2 regions of the Glutamicibacter sp. NPDC055354 genome follow, and region 1 is predicted to be linked to the other one. Evidence: riboswitches for the same ligand, from Rfam matches in the RefSeq annotation. Region 1 holds a riboswitch; the other holds the start of a gene.
The links. Region 1 has a riboswitch for S-adenosylmethionine ahead of ACWICV_RS15535 (methionine ABC transporter ATP-binding protein). Riboswitches for the same ligand answer to the same signal wherever they lie in the genome.
Positions count from the first base shown of each region.

Region 2: another riboswitch for S-adenosylmethionine. It lies ahead of ACWICV_RS11020 (O-acetylhomoserine aminocarboxypropyltransferase/cysteine synthase family protein); the one in region 1 lies ahead of ACWICV_RS15535 (methionine ABC transporter ATP-binding protein).

Region 1 is NZ_JBSHMB010000004.1:99,788-107,344, forward strand. Features, by position in the region: gene ggt (gamma-glutamyltransferase) at 1-1,007, opposite strand, end outside; gene ACWICV_RS15530 (NAD(P)H-binding protein) at 1,223-2,086, opposite strand; SAM riboswitch class I at 2,370-2,459, shown strand; gene ACWICV_RS15535 (methionine ABC transporter ATP-binding protein) at 2,543-3,349, shown strand; gene ACWICV_RS15540 (methionine ABC transporter permease) at 3,366-4,082, shown strand; gene ACWICV_RS15545 (MetQ/NlpA family ABC transporter substrate-binding protein) at 4,126-4,998, shown strand; gene ACWICV_RS15550 (acyl-CoA dehydrogenase family protein) at 5,093-6,310, shown strand; gene ACWICV_RS15555 (NtaA/DmoA family FMN-dependent monooxygenase) at 6,313-7,557, shown strand, end outside.
Region 2 is NZ_JBSHMB010000002.1:167,994-175,550, reverse strand. Features, by position in the region: gene ACWICV_RS11030 (PhzF family phenazine biosynthesis protein) at 19-333, opposite strand; gene ACWICV_RS11025 (cystathionine gamma-synthase) at 560-1,765, opposite strand; gene ACWICV_RS11020 (O-acetylhomoserine aminocarboxypropyltransferase/cysteine synthase family protein) at 1,762-3,069, opposite strand; SAM riboswitch class I at 3,154-3,244, opposite strand; gene ACWICV_RS11015 (LysR family transcriptional regulator) at 3,474-4,415, opposite strand; gene ACWICV_RS11010 (DUF1852 domain-containing protein) at 4,539-5,531, shown strand; gene ACWICV_RS11005 (methionine synthase) at 5,551-6,591, shown strand; gene ACWICV_RS11000 (flavin reductase family protein) at 6,575-7,126, shown strand; gene ACWICV_RS10995 (LPXTG cell wall anchor domain-containing protein) at 7,203-7,557, opposite strand, start outside.

The DNA.
Region 1 (7,557 bases):
TCGAAATAATGATGCAAGGCATCGGGTTCTTCCATGGCTGGCAAATCGAATTCGCCCAGAATGTTCAGCGATTCGCCGATGGTCGTTCCGCCACTGGAAGAAGGAGCCATGCCGAAGACGTCGTAGCCCCGGTAGTTCACCTTTGTCGGTGCCTGCTCCACCACTTCGTAGCCGGCCAGGTCGGCGGTGCCCAGCTGCCCTGCGGGAACCGGGAGGGTGGTGTCTTCGCTCTTTGGCGGCGCCTGTACCGTTTGGGCGATGTCGGCAGCCAGTTCGCCCTCATAGAATCCATCAATGCCTTGCTTGGCCAGCATCCGGTAGGTGTGTGCGAGATCCGGATTCTTGAAAATGCTCCCGACTTCCGGAGCATCTCCGCCGGGCAGGAACAATTCGCTCGTGGAGGTGAACGCGGCGAACCGTTCCTTGTTGTCCAGGGTCTGCTCGCGGAACGTCTCGTCGATGACAAAGCCGCGTGAAGCGATCTGGGTCGCCGGCCGCAGAACCTGTTTCAGGTTCTGCGAACCCCAATTATCCAGTGCGCGCTGCCAGGTGGCCACTGTCCCGGGCACGCCTACGGCCACACCACTGGTGACCAGGTCCGGGGTGAAGTTATACGGCTCGCCGGTTCCAGGATCGATGAAGGCATCATGCCCAATGCCTGCCGGGGCGGTTTCGCGGCCGTCGATGGTGCTGACCTTGCCCGACTTCGCATCGTAGTGCATGAAGTATCCGCCGCCGCCAATGCCTGCGCTATAGGGTTCGGTGACGCCCAGTGCCGCCGCGGTTGCCACAGCCGCATCGACGGCGTTGCCTCCCTTGCGCAGGATTTCGATGCCGGCAGCCGTGGCTTCCGGATCAACCGACGAGACTGCGCCTCCAGTGCCGATGGCGGTCGGGTCCTTCTGGGTGTGCCGTGGTTCGGCGCTCGCCGGAAGCGCTGAGAAAGCTCCCAGGCCCAAGGCGATGGCTGCCGCGCAGGCAACTGATCTTAAACGTACTCGTGGCATGCTTTGATCTCCTCTGCAGGTGGGGATGAAGTATGCGCAAATTTACGGGAGCGGGAACTCGCCACGCGGTTGTGACATGCAGCACCATGGGTTTGCGCGGCAATTTCGGCATTGCCGCGCGAATATTCCGGGTTGTGACGCGTTAAAGCGGCGGGCAGGCACCGCGGCCTCGATCGCCGCCAGTGCCTGCCCGCTGGAACCCTAGTACACCTGGGCTACTTGTCCAGATTGTCCTTGATGACTTTGCCCAAGGAAGCCGGGGCGCGGCCGATCAGCTGAGCCAGCTCCCCGGAGTCCACCTCCAGCGCTCCTTCTCGAATGCGCATGTCGGTATCGACGAGGATGTGCGCGAACGGTCCGGGGACGCCGGCATCAGCGTAGATCTTTTCCAGTTGCCCGGGATCCATTTCCTGGTAGGCGATGTCCTGGCCGGCGGCAGCGCCAACCGCGCCAGCAAGCTGGGCGAGGGTGAATGGCTTGTCGCTGCCCAGCTCGTAGATCCTGCCGTTCTGGTCTTCCTCGGAAAGCAGCACGGCCGCAGCGGCATCCGCATAGTCTGCACGGGCGGCAGCGCTGATCTTGCCGTCGCCGGCGGCACCGAGCACCGTGCCGCTGTTGAGGTAGCCCATCAACTGGTCGGTGTAGTTCTCGATGTACCATCCATTGCGCAACAGCACGTAGTCGATGCCGGATCCGGCCAGCAGCCGTTCGGTGGCGATGTGCTCCTCGGCGAGCTTCATGCCGCCGGACAGGGCGTTGGCAATGGAGGTGTAGGCGATCAGCGAGACATCCACGTGCTTGGCGGCATTGATGACGTTCTCATGCTGGGCAACGCGCTGGCCCACCTCGCTGGCCGAAATCAGCAGCAGCTTGTCTATGCCTTCGAGTGCGGACACGAGAGTTGGCTGGGCGTTGTAATCGGCAACACGGGTTTCCAGGCCTTTGCCTGCCAGCGGTTCCAGCTTCTGCTCGGAGCGGCCAATGGCGACCAGATCAGCGGCATTCGCCCCGCGCGCCAGCAGCGCGTCGATGACTAGATTTCCAAGCTGTCCGGTGGCACCGGTAATTGCGATCTTCATGGGGTCCTCTCGTTGGTCTGCATCTGCTACAACCACCGTAGGCATCGCTGAATTCCCCACCCAAGATTGCTGGCACAAGCCAGCGAGAGATGGGCAGAAACTGCAAGGCTTTCGTCACAAAGAGGGGAAGTAGCGAAATGTGTCAGATTGCTACGTGGATTATTGCGTGATTTCAGCGTGGATCCGTCCGGACTATGACTTGATGACGCCGATTGAAGTAACGTTTGCCGGCCTGCGGGCGTGGACTCCAGACTTGAATTGTTCGGCTCGTACAACCGAACGCACACCATCCAGAGCGACTGAGAGATCTGGCTCAACGACGTCGCAGCAACCACCCGAGAGGGAGCGGTGCTACAGCCAGAACCGATGGAGTACTTTCACTTCGCGACGGAAAATCTGTGGAACGCAGATGATTTTCGCGAAGTGCGCTCCGCATAACCAAGCACCAAGGGAGCGATGATGATTCGTCTTGAAAACGTAACGACCGCCTTCGGCAAGGGCCAAGATCAATTCACGGCCGTCAAGGATGTCTCGCTGGAAATCCAGGCCGGAACCATCCATGGAATTATCGGATTTTCCGGTGCGGGAAAGTCAACGCTATTGCGCAATATCAATTTGCTGCAGCGTCCCACGTCGGGCCAGGTCATCGTGGATGGCGTCGAACTGACCGGGCTCAGTGAAGGAGACCTGCGAAAGCAGCGTCATGAGATCGGGATGATCTTCCAACACTTCAACCTGCTGAACAATCGCACCGCGCAACAGAACGTCGAGCTGAATCTGAAGTTCGCTGGTGTTCCGAAAAAGCAACGCCGTGAACGTGCGCTGGAAGCGCTGTCCATAGTGGACCTCGCTGACAAGGCTGCCGCCTATCCAGGACAGCTTTCGGGCGGCCAGAAACAGCGCATCGCCATTGCCCGCGCGCTGGTCACCGAGCCCAAGGTACTGCTGTGCGATGAGCCAACCAGTGCCGTGGATCCTAGAACGACAACGTCGGTGCTGCAATACCTCAGTGACATCAACGCCAGCCTTGGCATCACCACAGTCATCGTCACCCACGAGATGAACGTTATTAAGGCCATTGCCGACAAGGTTTCGGTCATGGAAGACGGAGCGGTAGTTGAAGAGTTCGCCCTGAGTTCGTTGCGAGAACCAGGCTTTGAACCAGTGACGCCAATCGGCCGCTACCTGATCAGTGACGAACTCACGCTTAACCGCCAGCCAAAGCAGGACCAAGCCGTCGCTGCCACCGTAGCCCGCGTATAGAGAACCTGGATTACCAATGAATTTCACGTCAGTAGTGCTAGCCACGAGCAACGGCAACGCAGCAGCTTTCAGTTTTGACCGCATCATCGAACTTGCCCCGGAAATCTGGGTCGCCATGGCGCAGACCTTTGCGATGCTGCTGGTTTCCATCCCGATCGCGATTCTCCTGGGAACCCCGCTGGGCATTTGGCTTTACTCGATGTCTCCCAACGGTTTGCGCCCACGTCCGCGACTGCACCGAATCGTTGACGGGCTGGTCAATACAATCCGTTCCTTCCCATTCCTCATCCTGCTGATCGCCATCATCCCGTTCACCCGATTCGTTGTGGGAACTACCATTGGCACCGCGGCGGTTATCGTTCCGCTGACCATCAACGCGATCCCCTATTTCGCCCGGTTCGTGGAGCAGAACATCAGCCAGCTTGGCAATGGCGTTGTCGAAGCAGCGCAGGCCATGGGCGCCACCCGGGGACAGATCATCCGTGAAGTGCTGCTGATTGAAGCCAAGCCTGCACTGCTGTCTTCCATCACCATCATGACCGTCAGCTTCATCTCGTATTCGGCCATGGCCGGACTGGTCGGCGGAGGCGGTATCGGCGACTTCGCAATCCGCTACGGCTACTACCGCTATGAAACCGGAGTCATGCTGCTAGCCATCGTGTTGATGATCCTGCTGGTGCATGCAGTTCAGTTCGTCGGAACTCGGCTATCGCGCGCCGCTGACAAGCGCTAAACACAAAACCCGCTCAACTCGCATTTCAGTAAAGGACAACACCATGGCATTCTCTCGCCGCACCTTCCTAACTTTCACCGCCGGCTCCGCCGCACTCCTCGCGCTGGCTTCTTGCGGCCTGGCAGGTGGACAGGCCGCCGGCACCGGTGACAAGACCATCAAGGTTATTGTCACCGAATCGGCCCCATCGCAGGAACCAACCAAAATCGCACAGAAGCTGCTGGCCGAAAAGGGCTGGACTCTGGAGGCTACCTACGTCACCGACATCGTGCAGCCGAACCACGTGGTGTCCAATGGCGAATACGATGCCAACTTCTTCCAGCACGGCGCTTACCTGGAACAGTTCAAGAAGGATCAGAACGTCGACGTGGAGCCGGCCTTCTACATGTACAGCTCGCCTGCCGGCGTGTACTCGAAGAAATACGACGACATCAAGGACCTGCCCAACGGTGCGACCATCGCACTGCCTGTGGATACCGCCAACAACGGACGCGCTCTGGCCCTGTTGGATAAGGCCGGTGTCCTGAAGGTAGCTGAGGGCAAGAGCGTGATTCACTTGTCGCAGAACGACATCCTGGAGAACCCCAAGGGCTTCAAGTTCGTTGAGGTAGATCAGCAGTCGCTCTCAAAGACCCTGCCTGACGTGGATGCCGGGTTCCTTTTCGCCCGGCTCGGCGCCGAGATCGGACTGAACCCGAAGGACGCACTGCTCTTCGAAGAGGAAGAAGAAGCGCTCCCGTACATCAACATCATCGGCGCAAAGCCAGGGTTTACGGACACCGAAAAGGGCAAGGCGCTGGAAGAGGCCTACCACTCCGATGAGGTGCGCGAATGGTACGCGAGCTACCTCGACGGTGCATTGGGCACTCCTTGGGACCGCGATCTCGAAGCGGACTTCGCCACCTGGAATAAGTAGGCCCTTGGCCCCACGACGCTGAACTTCGGCGTTGTGGGGCACCACATTTTCCGACTCCTTTACTCAAAGTATCGACGTTCTGCAGGGAGAACTCATGACGATGATCGCCGCGCCCGCAATCGAAAGCCGCTACCAGGAACTTCTGGAGCGATTCCAAGCGGTCTTTGCCAGAATTGCTGAAGGAAGCTGTGAACGCGAGCAGCAGCGCATCCTGCCTTTCGAGCAGGTGCAGTGGCTCAAGGATGCCGGTTTCACCACGCTGCGTGTGCCAGAAAGCCATGGCGGTTCGCCTATCAACCACGAGCATCTGTTCCGCTTGCTGATTGAGCTGGCCGCGGCGGACTCGAATGTGGCGCACCTGCTGCGCAGCCACTTCTCCTTCGTAGAAACCATCTCCCTGCAGCCGGCAGAGTTCCAGGACCGCTGGTTCCCGCGGGTGCTTGCCGGGGAAATCTTCGGCAACGCTGCGACCGAGCGTGGCGGCAATGCCCTTGGCACCACCAATACCAAGCTGGTCCAGACCGGGCAAGGCTGGGTGCTGCGCGGCGAGAAGTACTACACCACTGGCTCGATCTTCGCCGATTGGGTAGTGGTCATGGCGACCACCGACGGGATTGAGGGGCGCCAATACGCCATCGTCGATCGCCATGCCGAGGGCGTGGAGATCCTTGACGACTGGGATGGCTTCGGCCAGCCGCTGACCGGTACCGGCACCGCGATATTCACTGACGTTGCGGTGGAAGAAGCCAATATCATTCAACGCAAGATAGCTTCCACCCTCGAACCTGCCTTCTTCCAGCTGTGCCTGCTCGCCGTACTGGCAGGTATCGGCAAGGGGGCCCGCAATGCCGCAGCAGGCATCGTTGCCAACCGCACGCGAACCTTCAACACCGGCTCCGGCGCGCTGTTCAAGGATGACGTGCAGATCCAGGAACTTGTCGGCCGTTTGGCGGCCAATGTCTTCGCTGCAGAGAGCATCGTGGTCACCGCAGCCCGGGAACTGGATTCGGCGCTCGACGAGGATCTGGGCTTGGACCCGCAAGCGGCCTACCTGCGCGCAGAGCTTGCCGTCCAGCAAGCTCACGTGGCCACGCCGAAGCTGGTCCTGGACGCCACCAGCGAGCTCTTCGACGTCACCGGGGCCTCTGCGATTTCGACCACCAAGTCGCTGGACCGCTTCTGGCGCAATGCCCGCACGGTGGCCACCCACAATCCGGTGGCCTTCAAGGCACGCTCGGTGGGGGACTACTTCATCAACGGCACCATTCCTACTGGATTGAACTCGATCGGCGAAGCAAAGGCAGGAAAATAATCATGGGTACTTTCAACGAACGCCCGCGCTTGCTGCTTTCGGCCTTCTTGATGAACACCTCCAGCCATATCCTTGGCGGAATGTGGCGCCACCCCGAAGCGCAGCAGCATCGGTTCCATGAACTGGGCCTATGGGTTGACCTGGCCAAGAAGCTGGAGGATGCAAAGTTCGATTCGCTGTTCTTCGCTGACGTGGTTGGCCTTTACGGCGAGCATGAGGGTGGTTGGGCATCGCACGTACGAAAGGGACTGCAGGTCCCCAGCCATGATCCGCTGGTCCTGCTTTCGGCATTGGCCGCCAACACCAAGGACATCGGCCTGGCGATGACCAGCTCGGTCATCCAATCCCATCCATTCCAGTTTGCCCGGCAGATCTCCACCCTGGATCATCTCTCGCAGGGGCGTGTGGCCTGGAATATCGTCACCAGCGTACTGGAAAATGCGCACCGCAATTTCGGCGGGAAAGAACTGGTCGGGCATGATGACCGCTACGGTTGGGCCGAAGAATACGTGGACGCCGCCTACAAGCTGTGGGAGGGCTCCTGGGAAGAGGATGCCTTGCTGGCCGACAAGATTTCCGGAATCTACGCAGATCCGGCCAAGGTCAACAAAATCAACCACCGCGGCGACTACTACTCCATTGACGGTCCGCACCTGGCACTGCCAAGTGCCCAGCGCACCCCGTTCCTGTTCCAGGCTGGTTCGTCGGCACGCGGTTCGCAGTTCGCGGCCACTCACGCCGAGGCGACCTTCCTCTTTGCCCCGCACGCACAGTACGTGGCGAAGAAAAATGCCCAGCTGATCGAGCACCTGGCTGCTGCCGGACGCGGCCGCGATGACATCAAGGTCTTTGCCGGCTTGTCCTTCCTCATCGGTTCCACCGAAGCTGAAGCCAAGGCATTGGAAGCCGAATACGAAGAGTACCTGGACTTGGACGCCATCATCGCGCACATCGGCGGCGGTATCGGAGTGGATCTGGGCGGACTGGATCTGGATACCCCGATCGGCCAGATCCAGACCGAGGGTGCGCAGGGAGTACTTGAAGCAGCCCGGGCTTCGGTACCCGGCGGCAATCCGACCCTGCGCGACTTGGCCTACTACCGCGCCAAGGCACAGCAGATTTCGGGGACCCCGGAACAAATTGTCGATGAGCTCGAACGCTGGCAGGATGCTGGTATCGATGGCCTGAACGTGATGAATCATGTTCTTCCCGGCTCCTACGACAACTTCATTGAAGGAGTGCTGCCC
Region 2 (7,557 bases), on a different contig from region 1:
TCAGACTGCCGTTGTGCCTCAGTATAGGATACTGGCCGTTCCTCCGGCCCACACCATCCTGCCCTGGAATCTGACTGCGTGCTCGCCGGACCTGCCCATCAGCGTTCTCCGGGAGGCTCGATAGTTCGCAGGTGTCTTCGCAGTATTGGTGAGCCATTGGACGCCCGAGGCGTTCATCGATCCGCATACCTGATCCTCGAACACGTTGGCTTCAGGGGAGAAAGTGTGCAGCTCGAACGCATGCGGCGATCCCCCGGCGTGCGCGCCGACGGCACCGACCTTCGCATTGGGCAAGTCGGGTTCCAAGGCCTGAACCTCCTCGGAGGAGCCCACTGCACCACGGCCCCGTCCTTGCCATCGCCAACTAATGGATTTCGCGGCATAGGCGGCTCCTCGAAAGCAATCGTCGTGAGGGGCGCAGATCGCGATGCCGGAGATCATTAGGTTGGAACCCAGATTTGCAAGCTTGGAGTGCCCCGGAGGCGCGAATCGCTAAGCGGTGCCGACGTCTTGCACGCGGGCCTTCCTGTGCGGACGGCCCGCGTGCTGCGACGGCAGGTCAGGCGGTAGCCAGGCTGCGGTGCTGGATGCTGTCGGCCTCGGAAGCCTTCGCGGCTGCGGCCAGCCCGCGTTCCAGATCGGCAATCAGGTCCTCGGGCTCCTCGATGCCCACCGAGAGGCGGACCAAGTTCGCTGGAATCTCCAGCGGTGTGCCGATCAGCGAAGCGTGGGTCATTTCGCGCGGATAGCAGACCAGGGATTCAACCCCACCCAGGGACACCGAGAGCTGGAAGTATTCCATGGACTCGGCGAAGGCGCGGGCTGCCGCTTCATCGGAGAGCTGCAGTGAGAGGATCCCGCCGAAACCGCGCTGCTGGCGCTTGGCGAGCTCGTGGCCCGGATGGCTTTCCAGCCCGGGATAGTAGACGCGGGCGACCTCGGGACGGTCATCGAGCCAGCGGGCCAGAGTGGTTGCGGTGGCGCAGTGGCGTTCCATGCGCAGGCCCAGGGTCTTCAGCCCGCGGGCGGCCAGGTAGGAATCCTGCGGACCGGAGACCGCTCCCCCGGCGAACTGCTGGTAGCCGACGGCTTCGGCCAACGATTGGCCGCGGTGCAGGTAGTCTGCCACGATGACCGCCCCGCCGAGAACGTCGGAGTGCCCCCCAATGTACTTGGTGGTCGAGTGCACCACCGCGTGCGCTCCGAAGTCAAGCGGCCGCTGCAGGTACGGGGTGGCGAAGGTGTTGTCCACGACCAGCAGGGCGCCGTGTTCGCGGGCGATGGCCGCCCAGCCGGCCAGGTCGGCGATGCCCAGCAGCGGGTTGGATGGGGTTTCCACCCAGAGCAGCGCGGTGTTCGGGCGCATCGCGGCGCGCACCGCATCCAGATTGGTGATGTCCACCGCCGAAGAGGTGATCCCCCATTTGCCGTGCAGCTTCGAGATCAGCCGGTTGGTGCCGCCGTAGCCGTCGGCACCCAGCACGATGTGGTCGCCTGGCGCCAGTACCGCGCGCAGCAGCGCGTCTTCGGCGGCGATGCCCGAGGCGAAGGCGAATCCGGCGGTCCCGCCTTCCAGTGCGGTGAGCTGCTCTTGGAATCCGTCGCGGGTGGGGTTCGAGCCGCGGGAGTATTCATGCCCGGAACGCAGCACGTTGATGCCGTCCTGGATGAAGGTGCTGGTCTGGTAGATCGGGGGCACGACCGCCCCGGTGTGCGGATCCTTGTGCTGGCCGGCGTGCACGGCCAGGGTGTTGAAGCCGCTCATGCGAAGCTCACTTCCTTGGTGTCGGCGGTGGTTGCGGCCAGCGCGAGATCCAGCGATTGGGTGATGTCTGCCAGCAGGTCGGCTGGGTCTTCCAGTCCCACCGACAGGCGCAGGGTCGAGGTGTTCAGCCCGGCGGCTGCCAGCTGCGCCTCGGAGAGCCGGCAGTGCGTCATGGTGGCCGGGTGGGCGACCATGGTGCGGGTATCGCCCACATTCGCGGCCAGGCTGATCAGCTTGAGCCCGTCAATGACCGGGGAAACCAGGGATGGGTGGGCCAGCTCGATGGCCAGCACGCAGCCGGTGCCCTTCGGCGCCAGCGCCCGGGCCAGCTCGTGGCTGGGGTGCTCGGGCAGCGCGGGGTGGTGGATGGCGGCAATGCCCGGATACTCGGCAAGCGCGTCGATCAGCCGGGCGACGCTGCGCTGCACGTGGGCCGCGCGCACCGGCAGGGTCTCGATGCCTGCAAGGATGCCCTGGGCGCTGGCCGGTGCGAGGGTCGGGCCCAGATCGTGCAGGAACTTGGAACGAACCAGCATCGCGTAGGCCGCCGGCCCGTGGCGTTCAAGCAGCGAAGCGCCATTCAGCCGCACCCGCGGCGCGGCGATCTGCGGCCAGCGGGAGGAATCGGAGAAATCGAAGGTTCCCGAATCCACCACTATCCCGCCGAGCACCGAGCCGTGCCCGGCCAGAGCCTTGGTGGCCGAGTGCACCACGATGTCCGCTCCGAGTTCCAGCGGGCGCACGTTCAGCGGGGTGGCCAGGGTGTTGTCCACCACCACCGGGATGTTGCGCTCGTGCGCGATGGCCGCAATGGCCGGGATGTCGGCCACGGTGCACAGCGGGTTGGAGACCGATTCTAAGAAGAACGCCCGGGTGTCCTCCTCAATGGCAGCGGCCCAGGCGGCCGGATCGGCTTGGTCGACAAAGCTGACGCGGATCCCGAAGTCGGCGAAGGTGTCGGTGAACAAATCCACGGTGCCGCCGTAGAGCGAGGAGGAAGCCACAATGTGCTTGGGTCCCTGGGTCAGGGCCAGCAGGGACAGGGCCACGGCAGCCTGCCCGGTGGCGGTGGCCACCGCGTGGGCCCCGCCTTCCAGGGCGGCCACGCGCTGTTCGAGAATCGCAACGGTGGGGTTGCCGGTGCGCGAGTAGGTGAAGCCGGCCTGGCGCAGGGCGAACTTCTCCACCGCTTCGGCGTGCGATGCGAATTGGTAGGCCGCGGAATTGTGCAGTGGCGGCAGCATCGGGCGGAAGTCTCCGCTCGGGCGGTACCCTGCGTGCACCGCGTCGGTTTCCTGGCTCATGGCTCCTCCTCGATTCTCTGCGAGGGAGTGCACCGATTGGCATCGTGCGGCGGCACGAAGCTACGCAAAAACGCGTTCGGAACTGCTCCATCGTTCCTGGCGGTAGCACCTTTCGGTTTCCCGATGGTTGCTGCGGCGTCTCCGAGCCAGATCTCTCAGCCGCTCTTGATGGGTTGTTCTTCCATGGTTGGCTATCCGCCGCAAACGGTGCAAGCGGTATCCGGCGCCCGGCTTCATACAAGGCCGCCAGGCTTCATATGACTTCTCGTTGTCATGATGACGCGGTGGCCGGCAGCACTTTATGACGCGACCTTTTGAGATGAATCGGCGTGATGCAGGGGTTTTGCTGGAAGTTTGTGACGATGTGCCGGTGCTCGATGACCGGGGGTTACGCTGCTGGCGGCTCAGCCGAGCACTTCTACCCCGAAGCTGGCGACCACCGTTCGCACTTCTTGCAGGTAGCGCTGGGCCTGGTCGGTGAGCGGGATAGCGGCGTGGTCGATCCAGCCGATTTCGATGCGCTCCTCGATGGCCAGCGGGATGGCCACGATGGAGGGATCCAGCTCGTCGCTGATGATGCCGGTGGAGATCGTGTACCCGCCCAAGCCGATCATGAGGTTGAAGATGGTGGCGCGGTCCGAGACCTGGATTTCGCGTTGGCTGGAGCGCGTGGAGAGCACCTCCTCGGCGAAGTAGAAGGAATTATTCGCGCCCTGGTCGAAGGTCAGCCGGGGCAGGTCTTCGAGGTCTTCGAGCGTGACCTGGGTTCGGGTGGCCAGCGGGTTGCTGCGCGAGATGAAGATGTGCGGATCAGCCAGGAACAGCGGGTGGAAGACCAGCCGGGATTCGCGCAGCAGCTTGTCGATGACCTTTCGGTTGAAGTCGTTGCGGTACAGGATCCCGATGTCGCTGCGCAGCGTGCGCACGTCCTCGATGATCTGCTCGGTGCGGGTCTCGCGCAGCGAAAACTGGTATTCCTCGGCCCCGCTGGCCTGCACCATCCGAACAAAAGCATCCACCGAAAACGAGTAGTGCTGGGTGGAGACGCCCAGCAGCCGCCGGGCGGAGGGGCGGCCGAGATAGCGATGTTCAAGAAGCTCCACCTGCTCGAGGACCTGCCGGGCGTAGCCGAGGAATTCGGCGCCTTCGGCGGTGAGCGTTACTCCCCTGGCCGAACGCATCAGCAAGGTGCGCCCCACCCGTGATTCAAGCTCCTTCATCGCTGAGGACATGCTGGGCTGTGCGACGTAAATCAGGTCGGCGGCAGCCGAAATCGACCCCTCGGAGGCCACCGCCACGAAATAGCGAAGTTGCTGCAGCGTCAAACCATTTGTTCCCTGAACCATAGCCAGAGTCTATATGAATCCATAGTTATATCGAGTTACCCGATATCAAGAATCACCCTGCATGATTGACGCATCGACTTCCCCTCGGCCCACCACGGCCCCCAAAGAAACAGATTGGCCATCATGGCAGACGCGTTGACCTTCAGCATTAGCACCACTAAATTCGACGAGAATTACACCCCGTCAGCAAATTCGCGCACCACCACGAACTTCGCCAATTTGGCGCGTGGAGAGCGCCGCGCAGAGAACCTGAACAATGCTCTAACAATGATCAACCGCCGCTTCAATTCCTTGGCTCACTGGGACAATCCCCAAGGAGACCGATATGCGCTGGAATTGGAAATCATTTCTGCCAACGTGCATTTCACTGCCGATAATAACGACCAGAAATTTCCCCTTTTAGAAGTCCTTGAAACCACGATCGTGGATAAACTCCTAGGCACTCGAACCCAGGGAATAGTCGGCAATAATTTTTCGTCGTACGTCCGCGACTATGACTTCAGTGTGGTGCTTCCTGCGCAGAGTCGTGGCGCCGGCACCCCAGTTCTTCCCGAAGATTTTGGCGATCTCCACGGGCAACTTTTCCAGCACTTCCTTAACTCGCAGGCCTATGGTCAGCGTTTTGAGCAGCTACCGGTGATCTGCATCAGCGTCTCGACTTCCAAGACCTATTTCCGCACCGGCAACAGCCACCCAGTGCTCGGTTTGGAATACCAGCAGGACGAAAATTCATTGACCGATGCGTACTTCGGGAAAATGGGCTTGAGCGTCCGCTACTTCATGCCGCCAGGTGCCGTGGCACCGCTGGCGTTCTACTTCCGCGGTGACCTGCTCAACGACTACACCAATCTGCAGCTGATCAGCCTGATCAGCACCATGGAGACCTTCCAGAAGATCTACCGCCCGGAAATCTACAATGCCAACTCGGGAGCGCCTGCCGTGTACCACCCGAGTCTCGGCGCCCAGGACTTCTCCCCTACCCGCGTTTTTTATGACCGCGAAGAACGAACCCAGCTAGGCAAGACCCAAGGGAAGTTCGCCGAAGAGCATTTCATTATTCCGAATCGCGAACTGCTCGATCAGTGGTCTTCCTCCTACCCGACTCCTGTCGCCTGATATTCCGAAAGATTCTTCTATGACTTCCCCGCTTATCCCCACGTCTATTGTCGGCAGTCTGCCCAAACCTTCATGGCTTGCCGAGCCTGAAAAACTTTGGTCCCCCTGGAAGCTTGAAAGCGCGCAAGTGCGCGAGGGCCAGCAAGATGCCATGCGCGCAGCAGTGCTTGAACAGACCCAGCGCGGCATCGACATCATTTCCGACGGCGAGCAGTCGCGCCAGCACTTTGTCACCACATTCATCGAGCACCTGAGCGGTGTCGACTTCGAGAAGCGCGAGACCGTGCGCATCCGCAACCGCTATGATGCCAGTGTCCCCACCGTGGTCGGTGCCGTTGAACGTGAAAAGCCGGTATTCGTTCAGGACGCGCAGTTCCTGCGCACGCTGACCGACCGTCAGATCAAGTGGACCCTGCCTGGCCCGATGACCATGGTTGATACGTTGTACGATGCACACTACCGCAGCCGCGAGAAGCTGGCCTGGGAGTTTGCGACCATCCTGAACCAGGAAGCTCGCGAACTGGAAGCCTCTGGAGTGGACGTCATCCAGTTCGATGAGCCTGCCTTCAACGTCTTTTTCGATGAGGTGGCCGACTGGGGCATCGCAGCTTTGGAGCGTGCCTGCCAGGGACTTAAAGCCGAGACCGTAGTCCACATCTGTTTTGGCTACGGCATCAAGGCGAACAATGATTGGAAAGCCACCCTCGGCGCTCAGTGGCGCCACTATGAGAAGTCCTTCCCACTGTTGCAGGCTTCCTCCATCGATACCGTTTCGCTGGAATCCCACCATTCGAATGTCCCGCTGGAGGTCGTCGAATTGGTCCGCGGCAAGCGAGTGATGCTCGGAGCTATCGACGTGGCCAATGACGCTGTGGAGACAGCGGACGAAGTAGCGCAGACTCTGCGCAATGCACTGGAATTTGTGGATGCGGACAAGCTGATCGCCAGCACCAACTGCGGCATGGCTCCATTCCGTCGCGATGTTGCCCTGGCCAAGCTCAGCGCGCTCAGCGCAGGGGCTGGCATCCTGCGCGAGGAGCTTGTTGGTGCCCGCGTCTGAAGTGACAGAATCGGCGACACCATCGTTGCCCGCAGATGATTTCAAAGCAATCTTCCGCGGGCATCCCGGTGGCGTCAGCCTGATAACCGCCGATGCCGGCGACGGACCAGTTGCCCTCACGGCAACGTCCGTGGCTTCGATCAGCGTTGATCCGCCATTGCTCGTCTTCTCGATTTCTGCGCTGTCCTCGGCGGCCAAAGTGCTCACCCGCGCAACATCTCTTGTCGTTCACAGCTTGGATGCACATGACATCGAGGTGGCTAAATTGGGAGCAACCAGTGGGATCGATCGCTTCGCACAGAAGCAAACGTGGTCAAGGCTGAGCACCGGCGAACCGGTATTTGATGGCGTCCGGGCCTGGGTTCGTTGCGCGGTCATCGAGCGGGTTCAGGCAGGAACATCCACAGTTTTTGTCGCGCGCGCCTTTGAGTCGCACGTTGACCGCGATAGCGAACCCGGTCAACCCGGCAATGGACTGGTTTACCATAATCGCGCCTGGCACCGCTTGGATGAAAACTCGCAGGTAACCAGTTGAAGCTGTCCGGCCGCTGCCCCTTGGGACACCGGTCGAACAGCCTCAGACTGCACTGACGGTCTTGTGCTGCAGCGAGTTAGTGCTTGGCGGACTTCCTGCGTCCACGGGCCACAAATACCGCACCAGCGAGGGCCATGAGAAGTCCTAGCCCTGCAGCGGCGAAGCCGTCAAAACCGGTGTTTGCCAGTTCTGGCGCGGTGGAACCGGCAGCCTTCGTGATGGACTGTTTCTCGACTGCAGGAGCCTTGCTAATTTCACCTGCTGGCTTGATTTCGGCGGCAGCCGTTGGAGACTTATCTTCGGATGGAGTTGTTTCCTCTTCGATTTCTGGATCTCCCGAACCTTCGCCTTCAGTCTCCGGCTGGATGCCGAAGTACATTTCAAGGTAATACGCTCGCAGTTCGGGGTCGTTAGCAAAAACCTCTTCGAGG